2 regions of the Thiobacter aerophilus genome follow, and region 2 is predicted to be linked to the other one. Evidence: predicted binding sites of a transcription regulator. Region 2 holds the regulator's gene; the other holds the start of a gene.
The links. Region 2 encodes sigma-54, which starts transcription at its own class of promoters, with help from an activator protein. Its sites were predicted from a motif close to TGGCANGNAANCTGCTTT; they were not measured.
Positions count from the first base shown of each region.

Region 1: a site for sigma-54 is predicted at 10,402-10,419, ahead of V6E02_RS05025 (TorF family putative porin). Genes of this name have one in related genera too.

Region 1 is NZ_JBAJEX010000003.1:14,452-30,373, reverse strand. Features, by position in the region: gene metH (methionine synthase) at 1-1,679, opposite strand, end outside; gene V6E02_RS05070 (rhodanese-like domain-containing protein) at 1,760-2,146, shown strand; gene V6E02_RS05065 (VIT1/CCC1 transporter family protein) at 2,261-3,310, opposite strand; gene V6E02_RS05060 (GGDEF domain-containing protein) at 3,407-4,393, shown strand; gene V6E02_RS05055 (SpoIIE family protein phosphatase) at 4,390-5,427, shown strand; gene V6E02_RS05050 (STAS domain-containing protein) at 5,461-6,327, shown strand; gene V6E02_RS05045 (STAS domain-containing protein) at 6,324-6,662, shown strand; gene V6E02_RS05040 (YifB family Mg chelatase-like AAA ATPase) at 6,768-8,264, opposite strand; gene V6E02_RS05035 (accessory factor UbiK family protein) at 8,274-8,549, opposite strand; gene V6E02_RS05030 (high affinity choline transporter 1) at 8,633-10,129, opposite strand; gene V6E02_RS05025 (TorF family putative porin) at 10,471-11,289, shown strand; gene glnK (P-II family nitrogen regulator) at 11,305-11,643, shown strand; gene V6E02_RS05015 (ammonium transporter) at 11,654-13,159, shown strand; gene gshA (glutamate--cysteine ligase) at 13,594-14,886, shown strand; gene gshB (glutathione synthase) at 14,960-15,895, shown strand; gene V6E02_RS05000 (FAD:protein FMN transferase) at 15,892-15,922, shown strand, end outside.
Region 2 is NZ_JBAJEX010000002.1:27,164-43,085, forward strand. Features, by position in the region: gene lptC (LPS export ABC transporter periplasmic protein LptC) at 1-196, shown strand, start outside; gene lptA (lipopolysaccharide transport periplasmic protein LptA) at 177-794, shown strand; gene lptB (LPS export ABC transporter ATP-binding protein) at 814-1,536, shown strand; gene V6E02_RS03400 (RNA polymerase factor sigma-54) at 1,692-3,137, shown strand; gene hpf (ribosome hibernation-promoting factor, HPF/YfiA family) at 3,152-3,472, shown strand; gene V6E02_RS03410 (PTS sugar transporter subunit IIA) at 3,494-3,949, shown strand; gene hprK (HPr(Ser) kinase/phosphatase) at 3,936-4,892, shown strand; gene rapZ (RNase adapter RapZ) at 4,892-5,731, shown strand; gene V6E02_RS03425 (NusG domain II-containing protein) at 5,728-6,102, shown strand; gene V6E02_RS03430 (Gx transporter family protein) at 6,107-6,631, shown strand; gene V6E02_RS03435 (surface-adhesin E family protein) at 6,628-7,101, shown strand; gene V6E02_RS03440 (flavin prenyltransferase UbiX) at 7,098-7,706, shown strand; gene V6E02_RS03445 (LON peptidase substrate-binding domain-containing protein) at 7,708-8,352, shown strand; gene V6E02_RS03450 (NUDIX domain-containing protein) at 8,416-8,925, opposite strand; gene ubiA (4-hydroxybenzoate octaprenyltransferase) at 8,927-9,799, opposite strand; gene V6E02_RS03460 (putative bifunctional diguanylate cyclase/phosphodiesterase) at 9,853-12,507, opposite strand; gene trmB (tRNA (guanosine(46)-N7)-methyltransferase TrmB) at 12,670-13,302, shown strand; tRNA gene V6E02_RS03470 (tRNA-Phe) at 13,479-13,554, shown strand; gene V6E02_RS03475 (efflux RND transporter permease subunit) at 13,754-15,922, opposite strand, start outside.

The DNA of each region.
Region 1 (15,922 bases), on a different contig from region 2:
ACCTTGGCATGGGGTAGATGCTGCTTGATCCAGCGGGTAGCCTCGATGAAATCCACCGCGTAGTTGTTGTGCTCCTCGATGCCGGTGGCCACCGCGAAGATGTTGGGGTCGAAGATGATGTCCTCGGCGGGGAAGCCATCCTCGGTGAGCAGCCGGTATGAGCGGGCGCAGATGTCGATCTTGCGCTGATAGCTATCGGCCTGGCCCTTTTCGTCGAAGGCCATCACCACGACCGCCGCACCGTAACGGCGGGCGAGCCGGGCGCGCTCTAAGAACTCCGTCTCGCCTTCCTTGAGCGAAATGGAATTGACGATGCCCTTGCCCTGGATGCATTTGAGCCCCGCCTCAACCACGCTCCACTTGGACGAATCGATCATGATGGGAACGCGCGCGATGTCCGGCTCGGAGGCTACTAGATTGAGGAACTTCACCATGGCCGCCTCGGAATCCAGCATCGCCTCGTCCATGTTGACGTCGATGATCTGGGCGCCGTTCTCCACCTGTTGGCGCGCCACGTCCAGGGCCTTGTCGTATTCGCCGTTGAGGATCAAGCGGGCGAACAGGCGTGAGCCGGTGACATTGGTACGCTCACCGATGTTTACGAACAGCGAGCCCTCGCACACGTTGAGCGCTTCCAGCCCAGACAGGCGCAGGCAGGGCGAAACGGTTGGAATGCGCCGCGGTGGCAGGCCCGCCACGGCCTCGGCCACCGCGCGGATGTGGGCCGGTGTGGTGCCGCAGCAGCCACCAACGATGTTGAGGATGCCGTCCTCAGCCCAGGCGCGAATCTCCGCCGCCAAGTGCTCCGGCGTCTCGTCATAGCCGGTTTCCGACAGGGGATTGGGCAGGCCCGCGTTGGGATGCGCCGAGACATAGACGTCTGCCTTGCGCGCGATCTCCTCCACGTAGGGTCTGAGCTTGTCCGCCCCGAGGGCGCAGTTGAAGCCCACCGACAGGGGCTCGGCGTGGCGCAGGCTATTGTAGAAGCCTTCTGCCGTCTGACCGGTGAGGGTGCGGCCGGATTCGTCGGTGATGGTGCCGGAAATCATGATGGGCAGCCGGCGTCCGATGCGATCGAAATAATCCTGCACCGCGAACACCGCTGCCTTGGCGTTCAAGGTGTCGAAGATGGTTTCGATCAGGATCAGATCCGCTCCACCCTGGACCAGGCCGTCCACCGCTTCGCCGTAGGCCGCCACCAGTTCGTCGAAGGTTACGTTGCGCAACCCTGGATCGTTTACGTCTGGAGAAATGGTCGCGGTGCGATTGGTGGGGCCAAGCACCCCGGCGACGAAGCGTGGCTTGGTGGGGTCCTGTGCTTCGTACGCGTCTGCGACCGCGCGCGCCAGGCGCGCCGCCGCCAGGTTGATCTCGTGCACCAGGGATTCCATGCCGTAATCGGCCATGGCGATGCGGGTGGCGTTGAAGGTATTGGTCTCGATGATGTCCGCCCCCGCCTTGAGGTAGGCGGCATGAATGTCCCGGATCAGCTCCGGTCGGGTGAGCACCAGGAGATCGTTGTTGCCCTTGAGGTCGTGAGGCCAGTCGCGGAAGCGGCTGCCTCGGTAATCCGCTTCCGTGAGCTTGAAGGTCTGGATCATGGTGCCCATGGCGCCATCCAGCACCAGGATGCGGCTGGCAAGAAGCTCCGGCAGGCGGGCGATGCGATCGGCGGGCATGGACAAGGGCTTGAAAAAAGGGCCCAATGTTAGCACAGGGACGCTGGCCCGGCCTGCGTGCTTGAGCCTATACTGTTTCCATGAAGCACCTCAAGCCCAAGGAAGCCCACGAGTTTTTGCGTGCTCACCCGGAAGCGGTGTTCATCGACGTGCGCAGCGAATGGGAGTATCTGTTCGTGGGGCACCCCAAGGGGGCGTTGCTCATTCCTTGGGTGGACGGCCCCAACTGGGAGCGCAATCCCGAGTTCGTGGCCCACGTGAAACGGGCCACTTCCATCGACCGGCCGGTGGTCCTCATCTGCCGGAGCGGCAACCGTTCCCGCGATGCAGGCAAGGCCCTGGAAGAGGCGGGCTTCACCAAGGTGTACAACGTGGAGCACGGTTTCGAGGGTGACCTCAACGAGGACCACCAGCGCGGCAAGCTCAATGGCTGGCGCTTCGACGGCCTGCCTTGGGAGCAATGCTGAAGCGTGCGCCCCGAGCAATTCATCCCGATTGGCCGCGTGCGTGTCATACCGGTCGCGATGTCTCTGCTCGCCTCAGGGGCGCTCGCCCACCGGGTCCTGTTCATTGTGCCGAGGCTAGGCCAGGGTGACCCCCAGGGCCCGCCCGATCAGCCAGGTGGCGCCGCCGGCCGCGCCACCGATGGCCAGCATGCGCAAGCCACCGAGCCAGGCCGTGCGGCCGGTGAAGAGGGACAGGGTGGCGCCCACGGCGAACAGAGCGAGCGCCGTCAGACCCACCGCCACGGGCAGCGCGCGCGCGGCGTCGAACAGCACGAAGGGCAGCAGCGGCAGGGCGGCTCCGGCGGAAAAGGAAAGGAAAGAAAACACCGCTGCGGCGAGCGGCGAGCCCAGATCATCCGGGTCCAGACCCAGCTCTTCGCGGGCCAGGGTATCCAGGGCCCGGTCCGGATCGGCGATGAGCTTGGCGGCCAGGGCCCGTGCCTGCTCCCGCCCCATGCCCTTGTGTTCGAAAATGAGGGCGAGCTCCGCGGCTTCTTCTTCCGGATACTGCTCCAGCTCGGCGCGTTCCAAGCCGATCTGGTACTCGTACATCTCCCGTTGTGAGCGAACGCTTACATATTCGCCGGCGGCCATGGAGAAGGCGCCCGCCAATAGGCCCGCAATTCCCGAAAGAACGATCACGCCGCTGTCTGCGGGGCTTTGGGAGACCGCACCGGCCACGCCCAGGATCAGGCTGGCATTGGACACCAGCCCGTCGTTGACGCCGAAAACCGCGGCGCGCAGGTTGTTGCCGGCGCCCATGCCCTGGTGCCGCCGCCCCACCTGGGAGAAATCAGTGGGAATGGCATGGCCCACGGGCGCCTTGGTGTAGAGGGACATGCCGCGCACCTTCATGGCGGCCAGCACCGGGCGTAAGGGCCTGGGCCCCAGTCGCTTCACCAACCAGGCTACGAGCCGCGTGCGCAGGTCGGGCACATAGCGCGCCGGGGGCGTGTGGCCGGACTTACGCATTTCGCGCGCCCAGAGGTCGGCTTGTTCGTCTGCCGCGCGCGCCAGTTCCAGGAACAGGATCTGGCGCGGCGTGCCGGACTCGGCATCGGACACCACCCGGTAGAGGTAGGCGGAGCGCTTTTCCTCCCGCCAGCTTTCCAGTTCGTGCTGCATCGCTCCCCCTTTTAGGCCCTGGATTTCCGACAAACGGCTCAAGATTTCGTAGCCAAGCCCGATAACTTTCGCGTGTAACCGTCCATCGCGCAAAGAATGGCTACCGAGCTTTTGCGGCAGAATCTGGCGATCGAGCCGGATCTGCAGAATTTTATCGGCTTTGTGCTCACCGCGGTTTCCCGCCTCGGTGGCAATGCCTTCGCCGCCACGCCCGTGAGCATCGCCTTGGCCGAGCAGTTACGGAAGGCGGGGGCGGGGACCGGCTACCCCTTGCCCGTCAGTCTGAGCTTGGATCAGGGCGAGCTCAAGGTGCAATGGAACGGCGTTGAATCCATGAGCATCGTCCGCCTTACCCAGATGCCCAGCCAGACAGCTCTCTCCGAGCTGCGCCAGCACTTCCAGCGCTCCACCGAGATCGAGGATCCCGCCTTGCTTTTGCGGCGCAACGCGGAGATGGCCCGCTTTCTGGAGGAATCCCGGGCGCGCGCGGAGCGTGAGCTGACACGCATGCAAGCGGCTCTGGAAAAACGCCAGGCCGAACTCGCGGATACCCTGCGCCAGGCGGAGACCGACCCTTTGACCGGCCTTTACAACCGTCGCGCGTATGATGCCCGCATCGCTCAGGCCTTCATGCAGGCCATGAGTAGCGGCCAGGCCCTCACCCTGGCGTTGTGTGATCTGGATCACTTCAAGCGCATCAACGACGAACACGGCCATCAATATGGCGACGCCTATCTGTGCCGGATGGCCGAGGCCATGCGCTCGGTGATCCGCAGCGATACTGATGCCGCCTTCCGTTTCGGCGGCGACGAGTTCGCCCTCCTCTATCGTTGCGGCAAGGCTATCGCCCTGCGTCGGGTGCTCACCTTGCTCAAGGCCATGGACGGGCGCATCAGCGTGGGACTGGCATCCATCTCGGCGGAGGAGTCCTGCGCCGGCTCCCTTACGGACTTCATCGCCCGCGCCGACCGGGCCCTCTACGAAGCCAAGAACCGGGGCCGGGGCCGTGTCGTTGCCGAAACCTGCTGGCCAGATGGACGCCTCACCTACAGCGAGCACACCTTGGAGGAGGCCAACGCGTGACGGCACCGACCCTGCTCGATTCCAGTGCCTGCAAGCTGTTGTTTGCGGACGCCATCGGCAACGAGAGTGCCGGCATCCTGCTGCGCTCACGCCTGCAGTCGGTGGCGCGTAGGCTGGGATTTGCCGATGCGCGCCGAGAGAACATGGTGCTGGTGGCTTCCGAGATGGTGACCAACCTGATCAAACATGCCCACGGCCGCGGCGTGCTGCAGATCTGGCAGCAGCCGGGCAACGTACTGGATCTGCTTTCCTTCGATTACGGCCCCGGGGTGGAGAATCCGAGCCTTGCCCAGGCCGATGGTTTTTCCACCGCTGGCACCCTGGGCAAGGGCCTGGGCAGCATGCAGCGCCTGGCCGACCGCTTCGGCCTATTTTCCCAGCGCCCTAGCAGGGAGGAGGGCCGCTGGCATGGCACGGCAGTGTGGTGCCGCTTCGAGCCAGGCTCTCGACCACCGGCCCGCTACGAGGTGGGACTGTTCGTGCGCTCGCTGGCGGACGACCGCCACAACGGCGACCACATCTACCTGCACGAAGATGGGGAACGTCTGCGTTTGCTGCACCTGGATGGGCTGGGACATGGCGCGGAGGCGGCCTATGCCACCAGCCATCTGGCGCGCCAGTTGGCGGAGGCGGAGAGCTTGCCCGCTCTCGTGGACCGGGTGGATCGCCAGCTGCGCTCCACCACGCGGGGCGCGGTGGCCATTGCCTGCGAGCTGCTGCCGCGGCAGCGTCGGCTCACGCTGATGGGCGTGGGCGACATGGCTGGCCATGTCTGCCGCGACGGCACAGTAGACCGCTACGCTTTTGCCCCGGGCGTGCTGGGGCGGGAACACAAGACGCCGAGACCGGTGGAGGTTGCGCTCGAACCAGGTGCGGTGCTGGTGTCCACCAGCGATGGCATCCGCCGCGGCTGGGACGAGAAAACCTTCCCGGGCTTGTGCCGCCAGCATCCGCAGCTCGTGGCTTATGTGCTGGGCAATTCCATGGCGCGCCTCACCGACGACCAGTCGGTGTGCGTGCTGCGATACAACTGATCCGATGCCTCGGCATCTGCTAGGAGACACCCCATGCTCAAGAACGTCACCCAAGCCAAGAACAGTCTCATCGAGCAGCTCAAGTTGCAGGTGGGCCACATATCTAACCGCATCGAGGCACAGGGCCAGGCCGTGTTCGGCGAAGGGAATGTGTTGTCCACCGACGAGATCACCGATCTCAGCGTGCAGTTCCTGGAACTCATGGTCATGCTGCTGGACACGGAAAATCCGCTGGATTCCCAGCAACCCGCGTTCCGGGCGCTGAAGACTTTCTTCGGCAATATTTCCAAGCAGATCGTGGCCCGTGGCGGACGCATGGAGGACTTCGTGCGCTACATGCAATTCCTGCAGCGCTGCTTCATCGAGTCCCTAGGGCAGGACGAGAAGGTGGCGCCGGAGGAGATGCGCGCCATCCTGCTTTTGCTTTCCAGCGTGTTCAACGAGTTGCTGTTGGCGGTGTTCCAGACTTATCTCGAAGAGAAAGAGCGCACCATCGAGGCCCAGCAGCGGGAGCTGCGCGAGACCTCCACGCCCATCACCGAGATCTGGGATGGTGTGCTGACGCTGCCCATCATTGGCACGCTGGACTCCTCGCGCACCCTGCTCATCATGGAGGCCTTGTTGAACCGCATTGCCCAGGAGCGCGCCAGCGCGGTGGTGATGGACGTCACCGGCGTGCATACCGTGGACTCCCAGGTTTCCCACCACATGATCCAAATGGTGCGCGCAATCCAGCTGATGGGCGCGACGGCCATCCTCACCGGCATCCGCCCCGAGATCGCACGCGCCATGACCAGCCTCAACATCGACCTGGGCAATGTCACCACCCGCGCCACGCTGTCCGACGGGCTGAAGGAAGCCTTCCGCTTGTTGGGCGTGCATGTGAGCCGCGCGGCATGAACCTGGGCGGCATCCACCTCACGCGCGTGGGCGGCGGCGCCATGCTGGCCGAACCCAGCCGCGCCCTGGATCTGTCGGACACTGCTTTCGTGCTGGAAGCCATTCTCGCCCAACTGCACAAGCACAGGGCAGACCGCCTGTATTACGACCTGGCGGACGTGCCGGTGATCGACACCGTGCACTACGCGTGGCTGGAAAGCCTGGCGCGCGCCTGTCGCGCCATCAACGTGCGCATGATTTGCATCCACATGCAGCCCACCGCCGCCTTCGGTCTGGCTACCTTTCTCCAGGACCCACCCAGCTTCGACACCGCCCTGGACATGGAAGCGCGGTAAGCGCAGGGGCCACGGCCTGCTTTCCCGGCGGGCGACGAGGGTGCCCATGGCGCTTACGAGGGGCGCTCGGCGGTCGAGGGATCGCTGGGGGATGGGGCGGGCGCGTCAGGCATCCATGCCACGCCGATACTGAATGGCCTCGGCGATGTGGGAATCTAGGATCGTGGGGCGATCTTCCAGATCGGCGATGGTGCGAGCGAGCTTGAGGATGCGGTGATAGGCGCGCGCGGACAGGGACAGGCGTGCGATGGCCTGCCTGAGGAGGCGCTCGCCTGCGGCATCGGGCCGGCAGTGCTGGTCGATTTCGGCGGGCGTGAGTTGGGCGTTGGGTTTGCCCTGGCGCGCCGTCATGCGGGCGCGGGCTGCTTCCACCCGGGCCCGAATAACCGCCGAGGGCTGGCCGGCGGGCGCGCTCATCAGCTCGGTCTCCGGCAGGGCCGGCACCTCGATCTGGATGTCGATGCGGTCCAGCAGCGGGCCCGATATCTTCGCCCGGTAGCGGGCGACCTGGTCCGGGGTACAACGGCAGCGTCCAGAGGGGTGGCCCAGGTAGCCGCAGGGGCAGGGGTTCATCGCTGCGATGAGCTGGAAACGCGCGGGAAATTCCGCCTGGTTGGCCGCGCGCGAAATGTGGATGCGGCCCGCCTCCAGGGGCTCACGCAACACCTCCAGGACACGCCGGTCGAATTCCGGCAACTCGTCCAGAAACAGCACGCCATGATGGGCCAGCGAAATCTCGCCGGGGCGGGGGTTGCTGCCGCCGCCCACCAGCGCCACCGCGGAGGCCGTGTGATGGGGAGCACGAAACGGTCGCACGCGCCAGTTTTCCAGCCGGAAGCCGCCGCTGCCCAATGACTGGATGGCGGCGGATTCCAATGCCTCCGCCTCGCTCATGGCCGGCAGGATGCTGGGTAGGCGCGCCGCCAGCATGGACTTGCCGGTGCCGGGCGGACCGCTCATCAGCACGCTGTGGGCCCCTGCCGCTGCCACTTCCAAGGCGCGCTTTGCCTGGGCCTGCCCCTTTACCTCGGCGAAATCCGCAAGCAGAGGGGAGGCGAGCGTCGGTTGGCCGCGGTAGCGGGAAAGCCGCTCGCCGCCCGCGAAGTGGTTGCAGACTTCGAGCAGAGTGCGCGCAGGATAGACCTCCACGTCCCCCGCTAGCGCGGCTTCCGCCGCATTCTCCGCCGGTAACACGAAGGCTCGTCCGCTGTGCCCTGCACGCCAAGTCATGGCCAGTGCGCCACGCACTGGTCGTAGCGCGCCGGTGAGGGCGAGCTCGCCGGCGAACTCGAAACGCGACAACTGTTCGGCGGGAATCTGACCCGAAGCGGCGAGGATGGCGAGCGCAATGGGCAGATCGAAGGCACCGCCCTCCTTGGGCAGGTCGGCCGGTGCCAGATTCACCGTGATGCGCCGGGCGGGGAAATCGAAGCGCGCGGTCTGGATCGCGGCGCGCACACGGTCTCGCGCTTCCTTCACCTCTGCCTCCGGCAGACCGACGATGGTGAAGGCCGGTAGCCCATTGGCCAAATGCGCCTCCACCGTTACCAGCGGCGCCTCCACACCGGAAAGGGCGCGGCTGAAGAGTACGGCCAGGCTCATGGGGCGGCGTCAGGCCTCGGGCGGGGTCGTTGTGGGCGGCGCCGGCTCTGGCGGGGCAGCGGTCTCTAGCGCGGCCACCTTCCTTTCCAAGGCCTCCAGCTTCTCCCGGGTGCGAGCGAGCACTGCCTGCTGCGCTTCGAACTCTTCCCGCGTCACCAGGTCGAGGCGGGTAAAGACACTCGTCAGCAGCGCGCGCAGGTTTTTCTCCACGTCGGCAGCCGGCGACTGGGAGAACACCTCCCGGATCCGGACCGATAACTCGTCCAAGAACTTGGCGCTCAGCATGGTCACCTCCAAAAATGGCGAGTGTAGCAGAGCCGCCATGCCGCGCGCGGAAGGCTCGCCAGGGCTGGGCGGGCCTTGCGCCGTCAATGATGGGAATGTGGCCGAGTGCCTGGAGGCAGCGGATGGGCGGCGTGATGGTGCAGGAATTCGTGCTCCGGCCGCTCGGGCAGGGGATGGGGCACGAACTGCGGCATGAGTGAGCCGATGATCATGCCGGCAAGGCTGGCGAGCAGGCCGGCGAACTGCGCCGGCATGAAGGGATCGTCCGGCCCGAAGATCAGCAGCGACAGCCACACCGCGAGACCGAAGAAAATCGCCATCAGCGCGCCCTGGTTGGTGGCGCGCTTCCAGTACACGCCGAAGGCCAGCGGCACGAAGGCCACCACCAACGTCACCTGATAGGCGTTCTCGACCATCTTGAAAATGCTCGCCTTCGAATACATGGCATAAAGCGTCACCAAAAGCGTGAAGAGAAGCGTGACGATGCGCATGGACTTGAGCAGCTTCTTGTCCGTCATATGGGGCACCATCGGGCGCAGGATGTTTTCGGTGAAAGTGACCGAGGGCGCGAGCAGGGTGGCCGAGGCGCAGCTTTTGATGGCCGAGAGCAAGGCGCCGAAGAACATGATCTGGGCGAACAGCGGGGCTTTCTCCAACACCAGCGTGGGCAGGATGAGTTGCGAGTCTTCCTCCATCAGCCGGTTCACCATGGCCGGGTCGATGAGCGTGGCGGAATAGGCCAGGAACATGGGGACGAAAGCGAACAGGAAGTAGAGCACGCCGCCTAGCACCGAACCCCAGACGGCGATGCGCACGGTCTTGGACGACTGCACCCGCTGGAACACATCCTGCTGCGGAATGGAGCCAAACATCATGGTCACCAAGGCCGCGGCGAAGGCGATGATCTCCTTCAAATCCGGCCCCGGGCCGAAGGCGAGCTTGCCTGCCTGATGGGCGTGCAGCACCACCGCGTCCACACCGCCCACCATGCCGCTCACCTCATTGCCGATCCACAGCATGCCGATGACGATGATGATCATCTGGACGAAGTCGGTGATGGCCACCGCCCACATGCCGCCGAAGAAGGTATACACGAGAATGGTGACCGAACCGATCCACATGCCCGCCAGCCGACTGATCTCGCCCCCAGACACCACGTTGAACACCAATCCCAAGGCGGTGATCTGCGCGCCCACCCAGCCCAGGTAGGAGATCACGATGGCAATGGTGGTCAGCACTTCCACGCTGCGGCTGTAGCGCCGTTTGTAGAAGTCGCCGATGGTGAGCAGGTTCATCTTATAAAGCGGCGCCGCAAAGAACAGCCCGACCAGGATCAGGCACATGCTGGAGCCGAAGGGGTCGGCCACCACACCGTTGAGGCCTTCCTTGAGGAAGGTCGCGGGAATCCCCAGCACGGTTTCGGAGCCGAACCAGGTGGCGAACACCGTCGCCGTGACCATGTAGAAGGGCAAATGCCGCCCGGCGATGGCGAAGTCCTTGGTGTTGTGCACGCGGGTGGCAGCCCACAGGCCGATGGCCACCGAGACCACCCAGTAGCCGATGACGAACCAGAGCAGCATGGCGTTCCCTGCGGGAAAAGGTAGAGCTGCCGATTATAGCGAACAAGCCCTCTGCACTTGAGCCGCATGATGGCTTGGGCTTATCGATACCCCCTATACACTCGACCTGCCTTACGCCGTTCTCGTCGGCCAGCTCAAGCATCCACCCTGGCTTGCCTTCTCCTGTCCGCCTTCGGATGGTGCACCAGGGGGCAAGGCATGCACCAAAGCGAGGCACTACCCGCCATGGGTAGCAGTGCTCTAGCGAATTGAAAACACTCTGGTTTTTGAGATGGCACGCATCCTGCTGGATCACCGCTGCGTGTTTTTTCATCAACTCATCGGCAAAGAAAGGAAGAGGCATGAATACCCTCCGCTCCATGACCCACACCCTGGCTGCAGCGGGACTGCTCACGACGGTGGTGCCGGCATTCGCCGACAACGCAGCCCCCCTGACCGCCAACGTCGGCATCACCAGCGACTACGTCTTCCGCGGTGTGTCCCAGACCCAAGGGGGACCTGCCATCCAGGGCGGGATCGATTATGCGCACCCGAGCGGTTTCTATGTCGGTACCTGGGCTTCCAATGTGTCCTGGGTCTCGGTGCGTTCCTTCAAGGACAGCAACGGCACCGTGACGACGGGCGATCCCTTCAAGGAAAACAACAGCATGGAATGGGACTTCTACGGTGGCTACAAAGCCTCCGCGGGGGACTTCGGCTATGACCTGGGCGTGATCACCTACTATTACCCGGGCAACAAGACCGCCGGGGCGAAATCGCCGGACACCACGGAGGTCTATCTGGGTGGCAGCTGGAAGTTTCTCAGCGTCAAGTACAGCCACGTGGTTTCCGAGAACTTCATCGGCTGGTACGACTTCACCAACAACCGCAATACCCGCGGCAGCCACTACCTGGAGCTCAACGCCAACTATGACCTGGGCGGCGGCTGGGGCGTGCTGGGCCATGTGGGGCATCAGACCGTCAAGCATGTCGGCGATGCCAGCTACACCGATTGGAAAGTCGGCGTGAGCAAGGACGTTGGCTTTGGCGTGATCACCCTGGCCTACACGGATACCAATGCGAAGGACTGGGCCTACGACTGGTCCACTTCGGCCAACGGCACCGATTTCAAGAAGGTTGCAGATGGCCGTGCCTTCGTGTCTTTCACCAAATCTTTCTGAATGGAGGCCACAGCCATGAAATTCGTCACGGCCATCATCAAGCCGTTCAAGCTGGACGAGGTGCGTGAGGCGCTGTCCGCCATTGGCGTGCAGGGCGTCACCGTCACCGAGGTCAAGGGCTTCGGACGGCAGAAGGGACACACGGAGCTCTACCGCGGCGCGGAATACGTGGTGGATTTTCTACCCAAGGTCAAGGTCGAGGTCGCCATCAAGGCCGACATGCTCGACCCGGTCCTGGAAGCGATCATGAAGTCGGCCAACACCGGCAAGATCGGCGACGGCAAGATCTTCGTGTTCGAGCTCGAACAAGTGGTGCGCATCCGTACCGGTGAGACCGGTCCGGATGCGCTGTAAGGAGGCCGACATGAAAAAACTCATCGCAGTCCTGGCGCTGTTCGGTGCCATCGGCTTCGCCACCCCCATCCTCGCGGAAGACGCGCCCGCGCCAGCTCCCGCCGCCGCAGCACCCGCGGCCGAGGCGGCCGCGCCTGCAGCGGCTTCCGCTCAGGCCGCCCCGGCGGCGCCTGCCGCCGCGCCCGCACCGACGCCGAACAAGGGCGACGTGTCGTGGATGCTGGTATCGACCCTGCTGGTGCTGATGATGGCCGTTCCTGGTCTCGCGTTGTTCTATGGCGGCCTGGTGCGCAGCAAGAACACCCTCTCGGTGCTGATGCAGGTGATGGTGACGTTCTCGCTGATCCTGGTGCTGTGGGCCATCTATGGCTACAGCCTCGCGTTCACCGAGGGCAATGCCTTCATCGGCGGTTTCGACCGGCTGTTCCTGAAGGGGATGTTCGACGCTTCTGCCGGCACCCTGTCCATGGGCGCGACTTTCAGCAAGGGTGTGGTCATTCCAGAGCTGCTGTTCGCGGCCTTCCAGGCCACCTTTGCCGGTATCACCTGCGCGCTCATCGTCGGGTCCTTTGCCGAGCGCATGAGGTTCTCGGCCGTGCTACTTTTCATGGCGCTGTGGTTCACCCTGAGCTATGTGCCCATTGCGCACATGGTCTGGTTCTGGATGGGGCCGGACGCTTACACCAGCAAAGAGGTGGTGGATGCCATGAACGCCAAGGCCGGGCTGCTTTGGCAGTGGGGCGCGCTGGACTTCGCGGGGGGAACCGTGGTGCACATCAACGCCGGTGTGGCCGGTCTGGTGGGCGCTTACCTCCTGGGCAAACGCATCGGATATGGCAAGGAGGCGATGCCGCCACATAACTTGACCATGACCATGATCGGCGCTTCCCTGCTGTGGGCGGGCTGGTTTGGCTTCAACGCCGGCTCCGCGCTGGAAGCAGGCAACGCCGCCGTGCTGGCCTTCTTCAACACCATGCTGGCCACCGCCGCCGCGGTGCTGTCCTGGACCTTTGCCGAGTGGATGCTGAAGGGCAAACCCTCCATGCTGGGTGCAGCCTCTGGCGCGGTCGCGGGTCTGGTTGCGATCACGCCCGCGGCCGGCAACGTGGGCATGATGGGTGGCCTGGTGATCGGCCTGGTGGCAGGCATTGTCTGCCTGTGGGGCGTGACCAGCCTGAAAAAGCTCTTGGGTGCGGACGATTCGCTGGACGTGTTTGGCGTGCATGGCATCGGCGGCATCGTCGGCGCCCTGCTCACTGGCGTGTTCAACACCCAGGCTCTGGGCGGGCCGGGCCTGGTTACCGACTGGGTCACCGCGACCGTCGGTTCCAACGCCATCCTGGATCAGGTGTGGATCCAGGCCAAGGCGGTGGGCGTGAGTGTGTCGTGGTCTGCGGTGGCGGCGTTCGTTTCCTACAAGATCGCCGATCTGGTGATCGGGCTGCGCGTGCCGGAAGAACAAGAGCGCGAAGGCCTGGATGTGTCTGAGCATGGGGAACGGGCCTACACGCTGTAACTCTTCTCGCCAGCCTCCTGGAAATGGGGTTCGGGCGCCTTACCTGGACTTGATGCGCTTAAAGAGGTGCTGCGCCTTGTCAAGCGAGAACGCTAGCTGCGATCTCACGTAGCTATTGAGCTTTACGAAAATAGTTGACAGGCTGCGTAAGTCAAACGTCATTCCCGCGAAAGCGGGAATCCAGAGATTTCTGGCCATCCCTGGGTCCCCGCCTTCGCGGGGACGACGCACGAGGAAGTGCGCCCGCCGCTGCGCAAGCGCCGGGTCCCCGCTTTCGCGGGGCAGCCACAAACATAGGGCTCAATAGGCGGGAACGGCTTATTGCATGGCCGTCTGCCTGGTTCCCCGCTTGCGCGGGCAGAACGGAGAGACCTCATGCCCTTGCGTGGTGCGCAATGCGCTACAATCGCCGCGTCCCCGCCGAGCAGGTCATCATGGTTCCCCATCTCACCACCGCCCTTACCGGCCCGCTGCTGTCCCTGGAAAAACGCATCCTGGAGGCGATGCCGGAAATCGAGCACTGGTTTCGCCTCAAGTGGCAGGAGCACAGTGTGCCTTTCTACGCATCGGTCGATCTGCGCAATGCGGGCTTCAAGGTGGCGCCGGTGGACACGAATCTGTTCCCGGGTGGCTTCAATAACCTCAACCGCGATTTCCTGCCCCTGTGTGTGCACGCGGCCATGTCGGCCGTGGAGAAGATTTGTCCCGACGCCCGGCGTTTTTTGATCGTCCCGGAGAGCCACACACGCAATCTCTACTACCTGGCCAATGTGGCGGCGCTCGCTTACATTCTGCGTCATGCGGGGCTGGAGGTCCGCGTCGGCACCCTCATTCCGGACATTACCCGCGCCACGCCCATTGCATTGCCTACCGGTGAGACGATCACGCTCGAACCCATGCATCGGGACGGTGACCGGCTGGTGCTTGCGGGCTTTGATCCTTGCGCGATCCTGCTCAACAACGATCTCTCGGGCGGCGTGCCGCAGCTTCTCGAGGGGGTGAAGCAGCCCATCATTCCGCCCCTCCACGCGGGCTGGCATACGCGCCGTAAGTCCGTGCACTTTGCCAATTATTCGCGGGTGGCGGCCGAGTTCGCTGCCCTGATCGGCATCGACCCCTGGCTCATCGATCCGTACTTTGAGACCTGCGGCCGCATCAACTTCCGCGAACGGAAAGGGGAGGAATGCCTGGCTGCCAAGGTGGAAGCGATGCTGGAAAAGATTCGCGCGCGCTACCGCGAAAACGGCATCACCGAGGAACCGTTCGTCATCATCAAGGCGGATGCCGGCACCTATGGTATGGGCATCATGACGGCTAAGCGTCCGGAGGATGTGCGCGAGCTCAACCGCAATCAGCGCAAGAAAATGGCAGTGGTCAAGGAAGGCCTCGCGGTCAGCGAGGTACTGATTCAGGAAGGGGTCTATACCTTCGAAAGCATCAACGAGGCGGTGGCCGAGCCGGTGGTGTACATGATCGACCACTACGTGGTGGGTGGCTTCTACCGTGTACACACGGGCCGGGGCAAGGATGAGAATCTCAATTCTCCCGGCATGCACTTCGTTCCCCTTTCTTTCGAGACCGCTTGCTCGCTGCCTGAAACCGAGGCGCGTCCTGACGCGCCACCCAACCGTTTCTACACCTATGGCGTGATCGCGCGCCTGGCGCTGCTCGCGGCGTCGCTGGAGCTAGAACAGACGGATCCGCGGCGCGCAGGGGGTGCGACCTGATAGCGAACGGCCCATGTCATCCCGTGCGCCTTTGGGCTGCGCGCTTACTGTCGATTCCCTCTAGGGGGCCCTCATGCGGCTAGCCATCCTGCTCGACCCGCTGGAACACATCAAGGTCTACAAGGACACGACCTTCGCGATCATGCGAGAGGCGGCGCGGCGTGGCCATGCCCTGTTCGTGCTGGAGCAGGGCGATTTGTGGCTCGAGGGGACAGAGGTGTGGGCCCGCGTGCGGCGCCTCGACCTCATCGACGATGCCCGGTCCTGGTATTCGCTGGGCGAGCCCAAGATCCATGTCCTGGGGGATTTCGACTGGGTGCTCATGCGCAAAGACCCGCCGTTCGATCTCGAGTACGTTTACACCACTTATTTGCTGGAGCTGGCGGAACGCCAGGGTGCGCGCATCTTCAACCGTCCCGCCGCCATCCGCGACTATAACGAGAAACTCGCCATTGCCCGCTTTCCCCAGTTCGTGGCGCCCACCCTCGTGAGCCGTGAGATGGCGCGGCTGCGCGCCTTCATCGAAGCTCAGGGGGACGCTGTGATCAAACCGCTCAACGCCATGGGCGGCGCTGGCGTGTTCCGTGTCTCACCTGCGGATCCCAATCTCAGCGTAATCCTGGAGACCATGACCCAACTGGGTACGCGCACCGTCATGGCCCAGCGCTACATCCCGGAAATCCGGGCCGGCGACAAGCGCATCCTGCTCATCGACGGCGAGCCCGTGCCTTGGGCGCTGGCGCGCATTCCCAAGGCCGGGGAGACGCGGGGCAACCTTGCCGCCGGTGGCCGCGGCGTAGCCCAGCCCTTGAGCGACCGCGACTGGGAAATCGCCACCACCCTCGGCCCGGTGTTGAAGAGCGAGGGGCTGTTCCTGGTGGGGTTGGACGTGATCGGCGATTGGCTGACGGAGATCAATGTCACCAGTCCCACCGGCATGCAGGAGATCACGGCCCAGACGGGGTTTGAGGTGGCCGCCAAGTTCATGGATGCGCTGGAGCGGCAATGATGCCTTTGCCGTTTGCTTCCAGCGCGC
Region 2 (15,922 bases):
CCGGGGCGAACTCACTCTGGCTACGTCTTATCTACACATCCAGCCGGAAAAGGAGCTCGCAACCACCGACGAACCGGTAACCCTCAGCGACCCGCATACCCAGATCACCGGTGTTGGCTTAAAATTGAACGCCAAGACCCGCCACTTCCAGATCCTCTCCCGCGTGAAAGTCCATTATGCGAAACCCCGCAGCTGAGGCCGTGCGCGCCTCGGCCCGCCTCGCCCGCCTCGCGCTCCTCGCCCTCCTTCTCGGGCTTGCGGCTCCGCCGCTCGCCCGCGGCGAGAAGGCTGACCGAGACAAGCCCATCAACCTGGAGGCGAACACCATGGAGGTGGACGATGCCGCCAAGGTGGCCACCTACACCGGCAATGTGCGCCTGTCCCAGGGCACCTTACTGATCCTGGCCGACAAGCTGGTGGTGCGCCAGGACGCCCAAGGTTTCACCAGCGCCACCGCCTATGGCAATCCAGCCAGCTTCAGGCAGAAGCGCGACGGCGTGGACGAGTACATCGAAGGCTGGGCAGCCCGCATCGAATACGATGGCCGGCGTGACCGCGTGGAATTGTTCGGCAATGCGCGCGTCAAGCGCGGCCAGGACGAGGTGCGCGGCAGCTACATCTCCTATGACGCCAAGAGCGAGTTCTACCAGGTGAAGGGCGGACCCGATGCGGTGACGGAAACCAATCCCAAGGGCCGAGTACGAGCGGTGATCCAGCCCAAGTCCCGCAACGTTGCGCCGCCGCCGGGGGACGGGCTCGAACTACGGCCGGCGCAAACACCGCGTCAGCCATAAGCCGGGAAGCCGGCCTACCATGAGCACGCTGGAAGTCGTTGGCCTAAGCAAGCGCTACAAGGCGCGCACGGTGGTGAAAGACGTCTCCCTCACGGTTCACAGCGGGGAAGTAGTGGGTCTTTTGGGACCGAACGGTGCAGGCAAAACCACCAGTTTCTACATGATGGTAGGCTTGACCCCGACCGACGGCGGCAAGATTCTCCTCGACGGGCAAGACTTGAGCCGTTTGCCCATCCATCGGCGTGCGCTTCTTGGGCTGTCCTATCTGCCCCAGGAAGCGTCGGTGTTCCGCAAGCTCACCGTGGAGGAAAACATCCGCGCCATCTTGGAGCTGCAGCCACTGACGGCCTCCGAAATCGACAGTCATCTGGATTTGCTCCTTGACGAGCTCAATATCGACCATTTGCGTCATGCGCCCGCCACCAGCCTGTCCGGCGGCGAGCGCCGGCGCGTGGAAATCGGCCGGGCACTGGCCACGCGACCGCGTTTCATCCTGCTCGACGAACCCTTCGCGGGAGTCGATCCCATCGCCGTGCTGGACATCCAGAAGATCATCCGTTTCCTGTCGCAGCGGGGCATCGGTGTGCTGATCACCGATCACAACGTGCGCGAAACCCTCGGCATTTGCGACCGGGCCTACATCATCAACGAAGGTTCGGTTCTGGCCAGCGGACAGCCGGATGAAATTGTTTATAATGAGGCGGTGCGACGGGTCTATCTCGGCGAGCATTTTCGCCTCTGAGCCCAAACCGCGCCTTCATCCGGAATGCAGGGCTCATGCTAATGCAACCGGCCTGAAGGACTATTCGGGCTCGAGCCTAGGCAGGTGACGCCCGCCGTAAGCACGGTCGGCTGCCAGCCGATCACACATCCGGCACGGAGCTGGGCTAGTCCCCTATGAAACACAGTCTGCAGCTCAAGCTTTCCCAGCAGCTCACGCTCACGCCCCAACTGCAGCAGTCCATCCGCCTGCTGCAGCTCTCCACCCTGGAACTCAACCAGGAGCTGGAAGTCATGCTCCAGGAAAACCCCCTGCTAGAGCGCTACGACCTGGAAAGCGAGGAGGAAGGCGGCGCGCCGGCCCTGGATGGTTTCGCCACGACGCTGCCGGCTCCAATCACCGAGGAGGCCGTCAGCAAAGTGGAAGTGGAAGGCGCGCCGGAAAGCGCCGAGGTACCCGAGAGCCTCTGGGACCAGGATATTCCCAGCGGTCCACGAGGCGAGGACGAAGAAGGCGATTTCCCCCAACTGGCCACTGGTGCGGAAACACTGCGCGAGCATCTGTTATGGCAGCTCAACCTGCTCACCGTCTCCGAGCGGGACAAGAGTCTGATCGCCCTAATCATCGACGCCCTCGACGAAGACGGGTATCTCAAGCAACCACTCAGCGAAATCGCGGAAATGCTGCCGCCGGAGCTGGAGGTGGATCCGCTGGAACTCACCGCCGCCCTCAAGCATCTGCAAAACATGGACCCGCCCGGGGTAGGCGCACGCAACCTGGCGGAATGCCTGGTGCTGCAGCTGGAAAACAGTGAGGCACCCGAGCCGGCACGCGACTTGGCGATCAACATCGCGCGGGAGCATCTGGACCTGCTCGCGGCACGTGACTTCAACAAACTGAAGAAGCTGTTGCAATGCTCGGATGAATTGCTGCGCGAGGCGCATGAGCTCATCACCCATCTCACGCCCCGACCGGGCGCGGCCTATGGCCGGGATGAAACGCGCTACATCGTGCACGACGTAGAGGTTCGCAAAATCAAGGACCGCTGGCTGGTGCGCCTCAACCCAGAGGCCATGCCGAAACTGCGCATCAACCGGGTCTATGCCGACATCCTGCGCCGCAACCGCAACGCCACCAGCAAGGAACTCGCCAGTCAGCTGCAGGAAGCGCGCTGGCTGATCAAGAACGTGCAGCAGCGCTTCGACACCATCCTGCGTGTCTCCCAGGCCATCGTCGATCGCCAGCGCCATTTCCTGGAACACGGCGAGGTGGCCATGCGGCCGCTGGTACTGCGCGAGATCGCGGAAGCGGTGGGCTTGCACGAATCCACCGTCTCACGCGTCACCACGCAGAAATACATGCTTACACCGCGGGGCATCTACGAGCTCAAGTATTTCTTCGGCAGCCATGTCGCAACCGAGTCCGGCGGCGCCTGTTCCGCCACGGCGATCCGCGCGCTGATCAAGCAATTGGTGGCGGCAGAAGACCGCACGCGGCCTCTGTCTGATGCCCAGATCGCCGACATCCTGGCCAAGCAGGGCATCATCGTCGCCCGCCGCACCATTGCCAAGTATCGCGAATCACTGCAGATTCCGCCGGCCAGTCTTCGTAAGGCCTTCTAACAGGAGCACACACCATGAACCTCACCGTCACCGGGCATCACGTAGAAGTCACCCCCGCGATTCGCGACTACGTCAAGGCCAAACTGGAACGCATTACCCGTCACTTCGACCACGTGATCGACGTCAACGTGATCCTCTCCGTGGAAAAGCTGATTCACAAAGCGGAAGCCAACATCCACGTAAGCGGTCGCGATCTCTTCGCCGCAAGCCAGGACGCGGACATGTATGCCGCCATCGATGCACTCGCCGACAAACTCGACCGCCAGGTACTCAAGCACAAGGAAAAGAATGGTGGCCACGGCCGCGAGGCGCTCAAGCGCCAGGCGGCGGAATAGCCGTTCCCGGCCACGCCGGCCATGAGCCTGCTGCCCGACCTGCTCGCACCCGAGCGCATCCTGCTCGACGTGGCCGCCGCGAGCAAGCAAGCCCTCTACGAGGTAGTGGGACAACGCCTTGCAGAAACGCTCAAGGTTTCCGCCAAGACGATCACCGCCAGCCTGCTGGCGCGGGAGAAACTGGGCTCCACCGGACTGGGACAGGGGGTGGCCATTCCCCATGGCCGCATCAAGGGCCTGAAGCAGGCCACCGGCTGCTTTTTGCGGCTAAAGGAGCCCATTTCCTTCGGGGCGCCAGACAATCAACCCGTCAGCCTGGTGTTCGTGCTGCTGGTGCCGGAGCAGGCCACCGAGCTGCACTTAAGAATCCTCTCGGAACTGGCCAGTCGGCTGGGTGACAAGGCGTTCCGCGATCAGCTCGCCCAGCTCGCCGATCCCGTTGCCATCCACCGCCTGTTTATCCATGCCCCAGATTAGCGTCGCGCGGCTGTTCGAGGACATGCGCGCCAAGCTTCAGCTCGCTTGGGTGGCGGGCATGACCGGCGGCCACCGGGTGCTCACCAGCGAAACAGTCTCCAAGCCTTCGCTCGCCTTGATTGGGCATCTGAACTTCGTTCACCCCAACCGGGTGCAGGTGTTGGGCTGCGCCGAGATGGACTACCTATCCCGCCTCGACGCAGCAGGTCTCAAGCAGGCCATCGACAACCTGTTCTCTACCGAACTCGCGGCCGTGATCGTGGCCAATGGCATCGCCGTCCCGCAGCCGCTTCTGGACGCCGCCAACCGCACTGAAACGCCCCTGTTCACCACGCCACAGGAAAGCCCGCGTCTGATGCAGCTATTGCAGCATTATCTGACCAAGGTATTGGCGGAGTACGTCACGCTGCATGGGGTGTTCATGGAGGTGATGGGCATCGGTGTGCTGATCACGGGTGAAGCGGCCATCGGCAAGAGCGAGCTGGCACTGGAGCTTATCAGCCGTGGCCATCGCCTGATCGCAGACGACGTGGTGGAGATTTACCAGACCTCGCCCGATACCCTGGAAGGCCGTTGTCCCTCACTGCTGCAGGACTTCATCGAAGTACGCGGACTGGGGATTCTCAACATCCGCGCCCTGTTCGGCGAAGTGGCGGTGAAGCCGAAGAAGACCTTGCGTTTCATCGTCCATCTGGAACAGCCCGAGGACATCCACAGCGCGGGCTACGACCGGTTGCAAATGCAGCAGGAGGTGCAGGAGATCCTGGGTGTGGCCATTCCCAAGGCGCGCCTGCCGGTGGCGGCGGGCCGCAACATCGCGGTGCTGCTGGAAGTGGCGGTGCGTAGCCACATCCTGCAGCTACGTGGCATCGATAGCAGCCAGCAGTTCCTAGAGCGGCACGACCGCTTCCTGCGTGCCGTGGATGACGAAGAGAAACGCTGATGCAGGTGATCCTAGTGAGCGGCTTGTCCGGTTCCGGAAAAAGCATCGTCCTCAACGTGCTGGAGGACGCAGGCTTCTACTGCGTGGACAACCTGCCGGTGGAATTCCTGCCCACGCTAATCGAACTGCTCCACGACGAAGGCCGCGGCCAGGTGGCCATCAGCATCGATGCGCGTACCGGTCACACCCTTTCCCAACTGCCGCAGCAAGTGCACGCCCTGCGCCACCAGGGCATCGACGTGCGCGTGCTGTTTCTGGAAGCGAACACCGAGACTCTGGTCAAGCGCTACAGTGAAACACGCCGCCGCCATCCTCTTTCGGACGGCAAACGGACCCTGCCCGAATGCGTGGAAGCCGAGCGCGAGGCCTTGGCGGAGATCGGGGAACTTGGCCACCACATCGACACCAGCGAACTCTCCCCCAATACGCTGCGGAGCTGGGTCAAGGACTTTCTGGCGCTGGACCGCTCCCGCATCACTCTTTTGTTCGAGTCTTTCGGCTTCAAGCACGGCCTGCCGCTGGATGCGGATTTCGTGTTCGACGTGCGCTGTGTACCCAACCCGTACTACGATCCACGGCTGAGGCCCTTGACCGGCTTGGATGCGCCGGTGATCGAATTCATCGAAAGGCAGGAGGCAGCCATCGGCATGCTGGCCGACATCCGCTATTTCATCGAGAAATGGTTGCCCGCCTTCGTGCGCGACAACCGCGCCTACCTCACCGTGGCCATCGGCTGCACCGGTGGCCAGCACCGCTCCGTCTATTTCGCCGAGCGGCTGGCGGAACGCTTCCGCGCCGAGTACCAGGTGCTGGTACGCCATCGGGGGCTTACCTCATGAGGCTACTATCCCTCCTGCGTCCAGGCGATGCCCTCACCCTTGGCATGGGACTCATGCTGGTAGTCTGGCTCGCCATCGCCGCCCTGCACCGTGATGCGCCTCAGCGTGTCATCGTGCGGGCCGGCGGTCAGGTGGTGGCGGTGGCCGGCCTCGACGGGCCTCGCCGCATCCTCGCCCATGGCCCGCTCGGGCTGAGCGTGATCGAAATCGAACCGGGACGTGCGCGCGTGGCCGCCGATCCAGGGCCACGTCAGTACTGCGTGAAACAAGGCTGGCTCACCCGCGCGGGCGATGCCGCCTTGTGCCTGCCCAACCAGGTGAGCGTGGAGCTCGCCGGCGCGACGCGCCGCTTCGATTCCATCACCTACTAGCCCCATGCGCATCACGCTGCCCGTCACCGCAGAAGACCGACGCATCGCCTGGCTGGCTAGCCTGGCGTTGGGTCTCACCCTGGCGGAGAATGCCCTTCCCTCGCCCCTGCCCGGCGTGAAACCGGGACTGGCCAACATCGTCACGCTGGTGGTGCTGGACCGCTTTGGCTGGCGGGTGGCTGCCTGGGTGTCGGCTCTGCGAGTGGTCGCAGGCAGCATCCTGCTGGGCACTTTCCTCTCCCCGGGCTTCGTGCTGAGCTTCGTCGGCGCGCTGGCGGCCTTGCTGGCCCTGGCGGCCACCCGCCCTCTCCCCGCCAAGTGGTTCGGTCCCGTCACCCACAGCGTAGTGGCCGCCTTTGCCCACCTGAGCGGGCAGCTTGCCGTGGTCTATCTCTGGCTCATTCCCCATGCGGGGCTGGTTTCGCTTGTGCCGGTTCTGGCTGGGGCCGCGCTGGTCTTTGGCACGGTGAACGGTCTGGCCGCCACGCGCCTGCTGCAACAGCTTCCCTTGCGGCCTAAACCCGCATGAGGTGGCTGTGGCTCTTCGCCTGTCTGGTGGCGGCCGCACCTGTCCTGGCCGCCGACTGGATGCGCCTGCCCATCCGCGCCGAGGATCAGTATTTCTATGATCGCAGCAAGCTGGTGATCCAAGGCGAGGAGATCACCTACTGGAAAAAAGTTGTATTCCGTCAGCCGCCCTTGGTGAAGGGCCAGGCGGCGGCCTGGGCGCTGATGCGTGAGCGCATCCATTGCGGGCAGCACACCCTGCGCCTGATCAGCTATGTCTATTACGCCAGCGATGGCACCATGCTGGATTACATGCCTGAAGCAGAGAAGGAAGCAACACCCATCATTCCCGACACCCTGGGCGATGCCTTCGAACGTCACTTGTGCGTCCTCGTCACACGCAGCCGAGAAGAGGACGCGGCACGCAAGAAGGAACAGGATGAGCCCCGCACGCGAGAACGGGAAGCGCAGCCGTTGGAGCTCACACCATGAAGACCCTCACCCTCGCCCTCACCGGGGCTTCCGGCATGCCCTATGCCTTCCGCCTGCTGGAATGCCTGCTCGCCGCAGGCTGCCGGGTGCAGCTTCTCACCTCACAGGTGGCTCATGTCACCGCCAAACAGGAACTGGGGCTTACCTTGCCTGCGCGCGCCCAGGCGCTACAGGCATTTCTCGAGCAACGTTACCAACCGCAGCCAGGCCAACTCGCCGTTTACGGCCGCGACCAATGGTTCGCGCCGGTGGCCTCCGGTTCCAACCCGCCCGATGCCATGGTGGTCTGCCCCTGTACCATGGGCACGCTGGCGGCCATCGCCAACGGTCTGTCCGACGACTTGATCGAACGTGCAGCAGACGTGGTCATCAAAGAGGGCCGCAAGCTCATCCTGGTGCCGCGTGAGACACCGTTTTCCGCCTTGCATCTGGAAAACATGCTCAAGCTGGCCCGTCTGGGTGTCGTTATACTCCCTGCCAATCCCGGCTTTTACCACCACCCCCAAACTGTGCAGGATCTCGTGGATTTCGTCGTCGCGCGCGTGCTGGACCAGCTCGCGGTGCCGCACCAGCTCATGCCGCGCTGGGGCGAGACCGCGACCTGAGATGCTGCGCAAACTCCGTGACCGCATCGTGGATTACCTCCAGGAATCCGCCCAGGGCACGCCCTTCGATCTGCCCTTGTTTCCCCTCCACACCGTGCTGTTCCCCGGCGGCATGCTGCGGCTAAGAGTATTCGAGCCACGCTACATGGACATGGCCAAGGCCTGCCTCAAGGCGGATCGCCCGTTTGGCGTATGCCTGATTCGCGAAGGCGCCGAAGGGGGCGAAGCGGCCACGCCCCACGCCGTGGGCACCACTGCGCGCATCACCGACTGGCACATGCAGGCAGTGGGCGAGCTCCATCTCACGGTGGTCGGCGGCCAGCGTTTCCAGGTACTGGCAAACCAGGCACAAGCCGATGGATGGGTGGTAGCAAAGGCGCGGCTGCTACCGGTGGAGCCGCCCCTGGCGCTACCGTCTAAGCACGCGGCCTGCGCCGATGTGCTGCGTGCCATCGTGCAACAGGTGGGAGAGGAACGCTTTCAGCCACCCCTGGCCTTCGACGACGCGGTGTGGCTGGGCTACCGGCTGGCGGAGATGCTGCCCTTGAAGCTCGCCGCCAAGCAAAGCATGTTGGAAATGAACGACAGTCGCGTGCGTCTCGAAATCCTGCATCGCTTCCTGGGCCAGCAGGGTCTGGCGACCTGAGCATTTATCAGCCAGCCAAGCCAAGCTTGGCTTGCAAGCCAGCGGCATGACAGCTTGCCCGCGTCACGCGATGGATGCACGGATGGCGCGGCGCAGGCTCTCCTCCAGCATGGGCACGGTGTCGTAGTCGGCAAGGTTTTGCGGCTCGATCCACTCGAAATCGGTGTGCTCCCAGTCGATCTCGATGCGGGGTGTGCCGGCAAGCCGCGCCAGCATGGGAAAAAGGCGCCAGGTGCGCTCCCCACTTGGGTCGGTGTACTCGTATGGCTCGCCCAGGGCGAAATGGGCCACGCACTCGGGCGGCACACCCAATTCCGCCTTCAACTCGGCGCAGGCGAGCGCCTCCAAGGACAAGGCCCGGTCGATGAAGCCCGCCACCGTGCCCCACTTGCCCGGGTAGCTGCGCACCTTGGCGCTGCGCTTGAGGAGCAGGATGCGGCCCGCACATTCCACGAAACATAGCAGCACCGGCAGGCGGCGTGCCGAAGAGTAATCCACACGGCCCCCAGCCAGGCGCGGCAGGCCCTGGGCGAATTCTTCCAGAATAGCGGCGGTGTCCACCTTCACCGGCATGTCAGCGCAGGAGGTAGTCGAGGGCGATGCCAGCAAAAACCGCCGCGCCCAGCCAGTTGTTATGGAGAAAGGCCTTGAAGCAGCCTTCGCGGCTGCGGTCGCGGATGAGGCGATAGTGGTAGAGGGCTATGCCGCCCGCGACGGCGAGTCCCGTGTAGTAGAGGGTCCCCATGCCGAGGCGTTGTCCCGCATAGGCCAGCACAGCCAGCAGGGTGGCGTAGCAAAGCATCACCGCTGCCACGTCGAAGCGACCGAAAGTGATGGCCGAGGTCTTGATACCCAGCTTGAGATCGTCGTCCCGGTCCACCATGGCGTATTCCGTGTCGTAGGCGATGGACCAGAACACATTGGCCAGCAAAAGCAGCCAGGCGATGGACGGCACCGTGCCGGTCTGGGCGGCATAGGCCATGGGAATGCCAAACCCAAAGGCGATGCCCAGATAGGCCTGGGGTACGGCGAAGAAGCGTTTGGTCCAGGGGTAGCTCGCCGCCAAAAGCACGGCGGGCACGGATAACACCCATGTGAGGCGGTTCAAAGGCAGGATCAGCAGGAAAGCCGCCAAGGCCAGCGCCCCAGCGAGCACCAAGGCCTCGCGTGGGCTCACACGCCGCGCGGCGAGGGGCCGCTCCCGCGTGCGCGCCACGTGGGGATCGATGTCGCGGTCGGCGTAATCGTTGATGACGCAGCCGGCCGAGCGCATGAGTACGGTGCCCAGCAGGAAGATCCACAAGATCAGGGGGTCTGGGTGACCGGCCGAGGCAAACCATAAGCCCCAAAGCGTGGGCCAAAGCAAAAGCAGGATGCCGATGGGCTTATCGAGCCGCATCAGCTTCTCGTATTGGTTGAGTCGCTCGGCAAGCGTCGCGCTGTTCACAGGTCTTGCTCGGGCCGGGGGATTTTTCCTTATAAACCGGCCGCGTGGACCGGTCAACCCGCGCCGCTGGGTGCCAGCAGACGCGCCATCAGGGTGTCGGCTGGCAGCGGTCGGCTGAAGTAGTAGCCCTGGTATTCGTCGCAGCCACGCTCACGCAGAAAGGCGAGCTGCTGTTCCGTTTCCACCCCTTCCGCGACCACGCTACAGTCCAGGCTATGGGCCATGGCGATGATGGCGGTGACGATGGCCGCATCCTCCGGATCCGTAGCCAGGTCGCGGACGAAACTGCGGTCGATCTTGATCTTGTGGATGGGAAAACGCTTGAGGTAGCTCAAGCTGGAGTAACCGGTGCCGAAATCGTCCACCGAGATCTGGATGCCCATGTCGGACAGTACAGTGAGCACCCGGATCGCTTCCAGGGGATTGGCCATCAGCAGGCTTTCGGTGATTTCCAGTCCCAGCTGTTCCGGCGCGCAATCCGCCTCGTCGAGGGCCCGCCGCACCACGCTCACCAGGTTGCGGTGGGCGAACTGGCGCGCCGATAGGTTCACCACCACCCGCCCCAGGGGAACACCCATAGCCTGCCAGCGCTTGAACTGGGCGCAGGCCGCCTTGAGCACCCATTCGCCGATGGGCACGATGAGCCCCGTCTCCTCCGCCACCGGGATGAAACGATCGGGCGCCACCGCTTTGCCCCCTGGCTGCCAGCGCAGCAGCGCCTCGGCACTCCGTACCACGTCGCCATCGAGCGCGACGATGGGCTGGAATTCCAGGTGGAACTCACGCCTGTCGAGCGCGTGGCGCAGGCTGGTCTCGAGCTCGAGGCGTTCGCGCGCGGCGCGGTTCATTTCCGGCGCGAAAAACTGATAATTGCCACGCCCGGTGCCCTTGGCGTAATACATGGCGGTATCAGCATGACGCAGCAGGGTATCCACGTCCTGCCCGTCCTCGGGATACACCGCCACGCCGATGCTCGCGCCGGTGTGCAGCGCCTGGCCATTGATCTGGTAGGGTGCGGACACCGCGGCGAGAATCTTGCTCGCCACCATGGCCACGTCCTCGAAACGGGTGACCGCCGGCAGCACAACGATGAACTCATCGCCACCCTGACGCGCCACCGTGTCACCCTCGCGCAGGCAACCGGAGATACGGTTCGCTACCGTTTTGAGCAGGATGTCTCCCACCTGGTGACCCAGGGAATCGTTGATGGTCTTGAAGTGATCGAGATCCAGGAACAACACGCCCACGTGGTCGCCGGCACGCGCGGCACGCACAATGGCCTGCTGTAGCCGATCCTTGAGGAGGATGCGGTTGGCCAGGCCGGTGAGTGGGTCATGGTGCGCCAGATGCAGCATGCGCGCTTCTTGCGCCTTGCGCTCGGAAATATCGCGCACCGCGGCGATGTAAAGGCTCTGACGCCGGCATTGCAGACGGCTGACGCGAATCTCTAAGGGAAAGACCGTGCCATCGTAGCGTCGCCCCATCATCTCGCGGCCGGTCGCCGTGGGGGTGGCATCACCACTGTCCACGAGACGTTCGAAACACTTACCGTCCTCGCCGCAGGCATCGGGAATCAGCTGGCCCACGTTGTGTCCCAACACCGCCTGCGGCGGATGGCCGAACATGCGCTGGGCCGCCAGGTTATAGGTTTGCACCTCACCCTTGGCGTTCACGGTGAGGATGCCCTGATCGACGCTATCCAGCACTGCCCGGCTGCGCGCCTCGCTTTCCGCCAGCGATGCGCCCATGGCCCGTGCGCGCCTCTCCGACACCAACACTTGACGTACCAGCGGCAGCACCTGCCAACGCAGAAGCAAAGCCCCCAGCAGCACCAAGCCAAGCACCAGCGGCAGCCAGGGCAGCAGCCGCCCCTGCATGGGCACGAACAGCTCCGCCGTATCGGCCTTCAGCACCGCGCCCAGGCCCATGGTGCCCACCGGTGCGAAAGCAGCCGCCACCCACTGCCGGCGATAGTCGCGTGCGAACGTAAAGCCCGCCTCACCCGCCAGCGCCCGCGCCATGGGTAGAGGCTCGCCCTCCACCCGGCGCGGCAAATCTCTAAGCGGTCGCGACAGCAAGCGCACCGGCAGGCAGTCCATGTGGTCATTGCCCTTGCCAGCGCACAGGGCAAACTCGCCGGTTTGCCCCAGCCCCCGGTAGCCGCTGGTGAGCGCTCCCAGCAAAGGCGCCGCGCGGCTGGCGGTGAGGGTGCCGCGCCAGCCACCAGCAAGTTCCACCCGGCTGCTGAGGCGTGGGCCATCCGCCCATTCGATCCAAGTGGGCAGCGTGCCCCGCACGGGCAGGGCCAGCTGCGACTCGCCCGAGACCGGGCCGAACTGGGCCAGCTGCCGCCCCGCGCCGTCGGCGAAGCGCAGTCCATAGCCTGCGCTTACCCGCACCGCCGCCACCGCGCGGCGCAGGGCAGCCAGAGCCTGGGCATCCCGCGGCGCCCGCGCCAGCCGGTCCAGGGCACGCTGGACTGCCTCATCCTGGGTCAAGGCCAACACCACGGCCTCGTGCTCGCGAATCTCCCGTTCCACCAGGGCCACATGACTGCTCAGGGTGAGCTCCAAACTGCGCGCCACCCAGGCTTTGCTCTGGCTCACCGTCAGCCACCACGTGGCCATGCCCGTGACCGCAGCCAGTAGCGCAAGCACCAGGGCCGCGCTGAGCGTGATGCGCCGTTCCTGCACGGAATGGAAGAACATCGTGCCGTTCGCCAAAGAAGGTCGATCGTGTGATAACGGCAGACCCGCTCGCTTCTTGAGGGGCGGCCAGGGTGCTTGCAGTACAATGCGCAGTTTTGGATAGCAGCCGTGTCCCAGGCCACCCATCGTCCCATCCGCAGTTTCGTGCTGCGTGCCGGCAGGATGTCACGCGCCCAGAGCCGGGCGCTCAAAACCCTGCTGCCCGTCTACGGCCTACCCTACCGGCCGCAATGGTTGAATCTGGACGAGGTCTTCGGGCGCCACGCCCCGCGCATCCTGGAAATCGGCTTCGGCATGGGCGAAACCACCGCCGCCATCGCGTGCGACCATCCGGAGCTCGACTTCATCGGCGTGGAAGTGCACACCCCCGGCATCGGCAGCCTGCTCAAACAGATCCACGAAAAAGCGCTTACGAACGTGCGCATCATCGCCCATGACGCGGTCGAGGTGCTCGCCCACATGATCCCGCCGCAAAGCCTCGACGGGGTGCACATCTTCTTTCCGGATCCGTGGCCGAAGAAGCGACATCACAAGCGGCGCCTCATCCAGCCAGCGTTCGTGGCCCTGGTCGCCGACCGACTCAGGCCGGGCGGCTACCTACACATCGCCACCGACTGGCAACCCTATGCGGAGCAAATCCTCGCCGTGCTATCGGCACAGCCGCACCTGGAAAATACCGCTGCCGGCTTCGCCCCCCGTCCCTCCTGGCGGCCGATCACCAAGTTCGAATCGCGGGGCCTGAAGCTAGGGCATGGCGTGTGGGACGTACTCTTTCGCAAACGCGCCACGCCTTGACGGATCACCGCCTTTTCGGTTGTAATGTCGCGCTTTCCCGCCGCGGGTGGAGTGGTTTTGACGACTTGCGGCCACGTCGCTCAGTTGGTCGCGCAGCAGATAAGTTGCGGTGAAGGGTAACGTGAGCGAAGCGAACGTTAGCCGGAACCAAAATCCGCGTCACGGCGCTAGTTTTGGGCCAGGTAGCTCAGTTGGTAGAGCAGCGGACTGAAAATCCGCGTGTCGGCAGTTCGATTCTGCCCCTGGCCACCAATCCCAAAAGCCCGAACCCGTTTCGGGCTTTTTTACGTCCGCCGTGAGCGCCAGTTCGTGTCTTGACAGACATGGCGCCATTCGCCCAAAGCGCGTGCGTTGCCGCGTCTGCTGCCACCTTCTCTCCCGCAGGCAACTGAGCACTGCGCAACGTTCCCGTCAAGCCTGTCCGCTTTTTCGACGCCAGCACGCAGCGGGATCAGGTCTCCAACCCGAACCACAGGGCATACAGCGCCGGCACGAACAGCAGCGTGATCGCCGTGCCCACGGCCACACCGCCGATCAGCACGTAAGCGAGCGGGCCCCAGAAGCTGTCGAAGGTGAGCGGCACGAAGGCGAGTGCCGCGGCGAGCGCCGTCAGCACCACCGGCCGGGCACGGCGCACCGCGGCCTCGACCACGGCTTGCAGCGCCGGCAGGCCTTCCGCGAAGTTGTCGGAGACCTGTTGTGTGAGGATGAGGGTGTTGCGCATCAGGATGCCGGCCAGGCCCGTGAGTCCCAACAGGGCGACGAAGCCGAATGGCTGGTTGAACACCAGGAGGGCGAGGACCGCGCCGATCAGTCCGAGCGGCGCGGTGGCGACGACCATGAAGGTGCCGGCGAAGGAGCGCATCTGCAGCATGATGAAGATGAGCATGAAGGCGACCATGGCCGGCTGCAGCTTCTGGATGGAGCGGTCGGCCTTGGTCGATTGTTCCACCGAGCCGCCGATGTCGATGCGATAGCCCGCCGGAAGGCTGGCCCGGATCGATTCCAGCTTGCGCCAGACGGCGGCGGTGACGTCGTTGGGCTGCGCGCCCGCCACGTCCGCCTGCACGGCGACGAATGGCTCGCGGTTGTAGCGCTTGATCACCGGCGCCTCGTAGCGCACTTCCAGCTTGCCCACCTGGTCGAGGGGAAGCTTGCGGCCATCGGCGGTGGTGAACTCGTAGGAATAGGTCCTCGCCGCGCCGCGGGCGATTACTTCCACGGTACGCACATCCTGCCGCACCTGGGTCACCGGCACGCCGTTGAGCTGGAACTGCAACTGTTGGGCGACTTCCAGCGGCGTGAGTCCCATCAGGCGCAGGCGCTCCACGTCCATGGCCAGATGCAGGGTGGGCGCGCGCTCGTCCCATTCCAGATGCGGGTCGCGCACGTGGGGGTTGGCCGCCATCACCGCGCGCACCTCGTGGGCGATGCGGCGCAGTTGGTCGGGATCGGGACCGAGGATGCGAAAGCTCACCGGCCAGATCACCGGCGGGCCATACAGCAGGCGATAGACGCGCACCCGCGCCTCGGGAAATTCCCCGTTGGCGATGTGGCGCGTAAGCGTCGCCATGACGCGGTCGCGTTCCTCGGCATTGCCCGCCACGGCGATGATCTTGGCGAAGGCGGGATCAGGCGGCTCCGGATTGGCCGAGATAAAAAAACGCGGCGCGCCGGCGCCCACATAGGCCGACAGCGTCTTCACCTCGGGCAGGGGCGCGAGAATGGCCTCCACCTTCTTCGCCACGCGGTCGGTGGCGGCGATGCTGCTGCCTTGCGGCAGGTAGATGCTGACCAGCACCTCCGGCCGGTCGGAGCCCGGGAAGAACTGTTTCTGCACCGGGCCGGCCAGCCCCGCAATGGCCAGCACGAGCAGGCCCACGGTAGCGCCGACCACGGTCTTGCGGTGGGTCACGCACCAGGTGATGAGGGCGCGCAGACGCTGGTAAGCGGTGGTCTGGTAGGGGTCGATTTCACCGTGGCCGCTGTGGGGAAAGTCGCGCAAGAGCTTCACGCCTAGATAGGGCGTGAACGTCACCGCCACGAACCAGGAAACGATCAGGGCGATACCCAGCACCCAGAAGATGTTGCCCGCGTACTCGCCCACGCCCGAGCGGGCGAAGCCGATGGGCAAGAAGCCCGCCACCGTCACCAGGGTGCCGAACAGCATGGGCGCGGCGGTGACGGTCCAGGCGTGGGCCGCGGCACGCACGCGCTCCCAGCCCTGCTCCATTTTCACCAGCATCATCTCCACCGCGATGATGGCGTCGTCCACCAGCAGGCCCAGGGCAATGATGAGCGCGCCCAGGGTGATGCGGTCGAGGTTGATGCCCATCAGCTTCATCACCAGGAAGGTGATGCCCAAGGTCAGCGGCACAGCGATGCCGACGATGAGCCCGGCGCGCAGGCCGATGGCGAGGATGCTCACTCCCATGACCACGGCGACGGCGACGAGGAACTTGATCTGGAACAGATTCACCGCGGCTGCGATGGCATTGGCCTGGTTGGTGAGCACCGTGAGCGACATCCCCAGCGGCAGCGCGTGGCGTTCCCGTTCGACGAAATCGGCCAGACGCTTGCCGAGTTCCAAGCCGTTCTCGCCCTTGTTCATCACCACCCC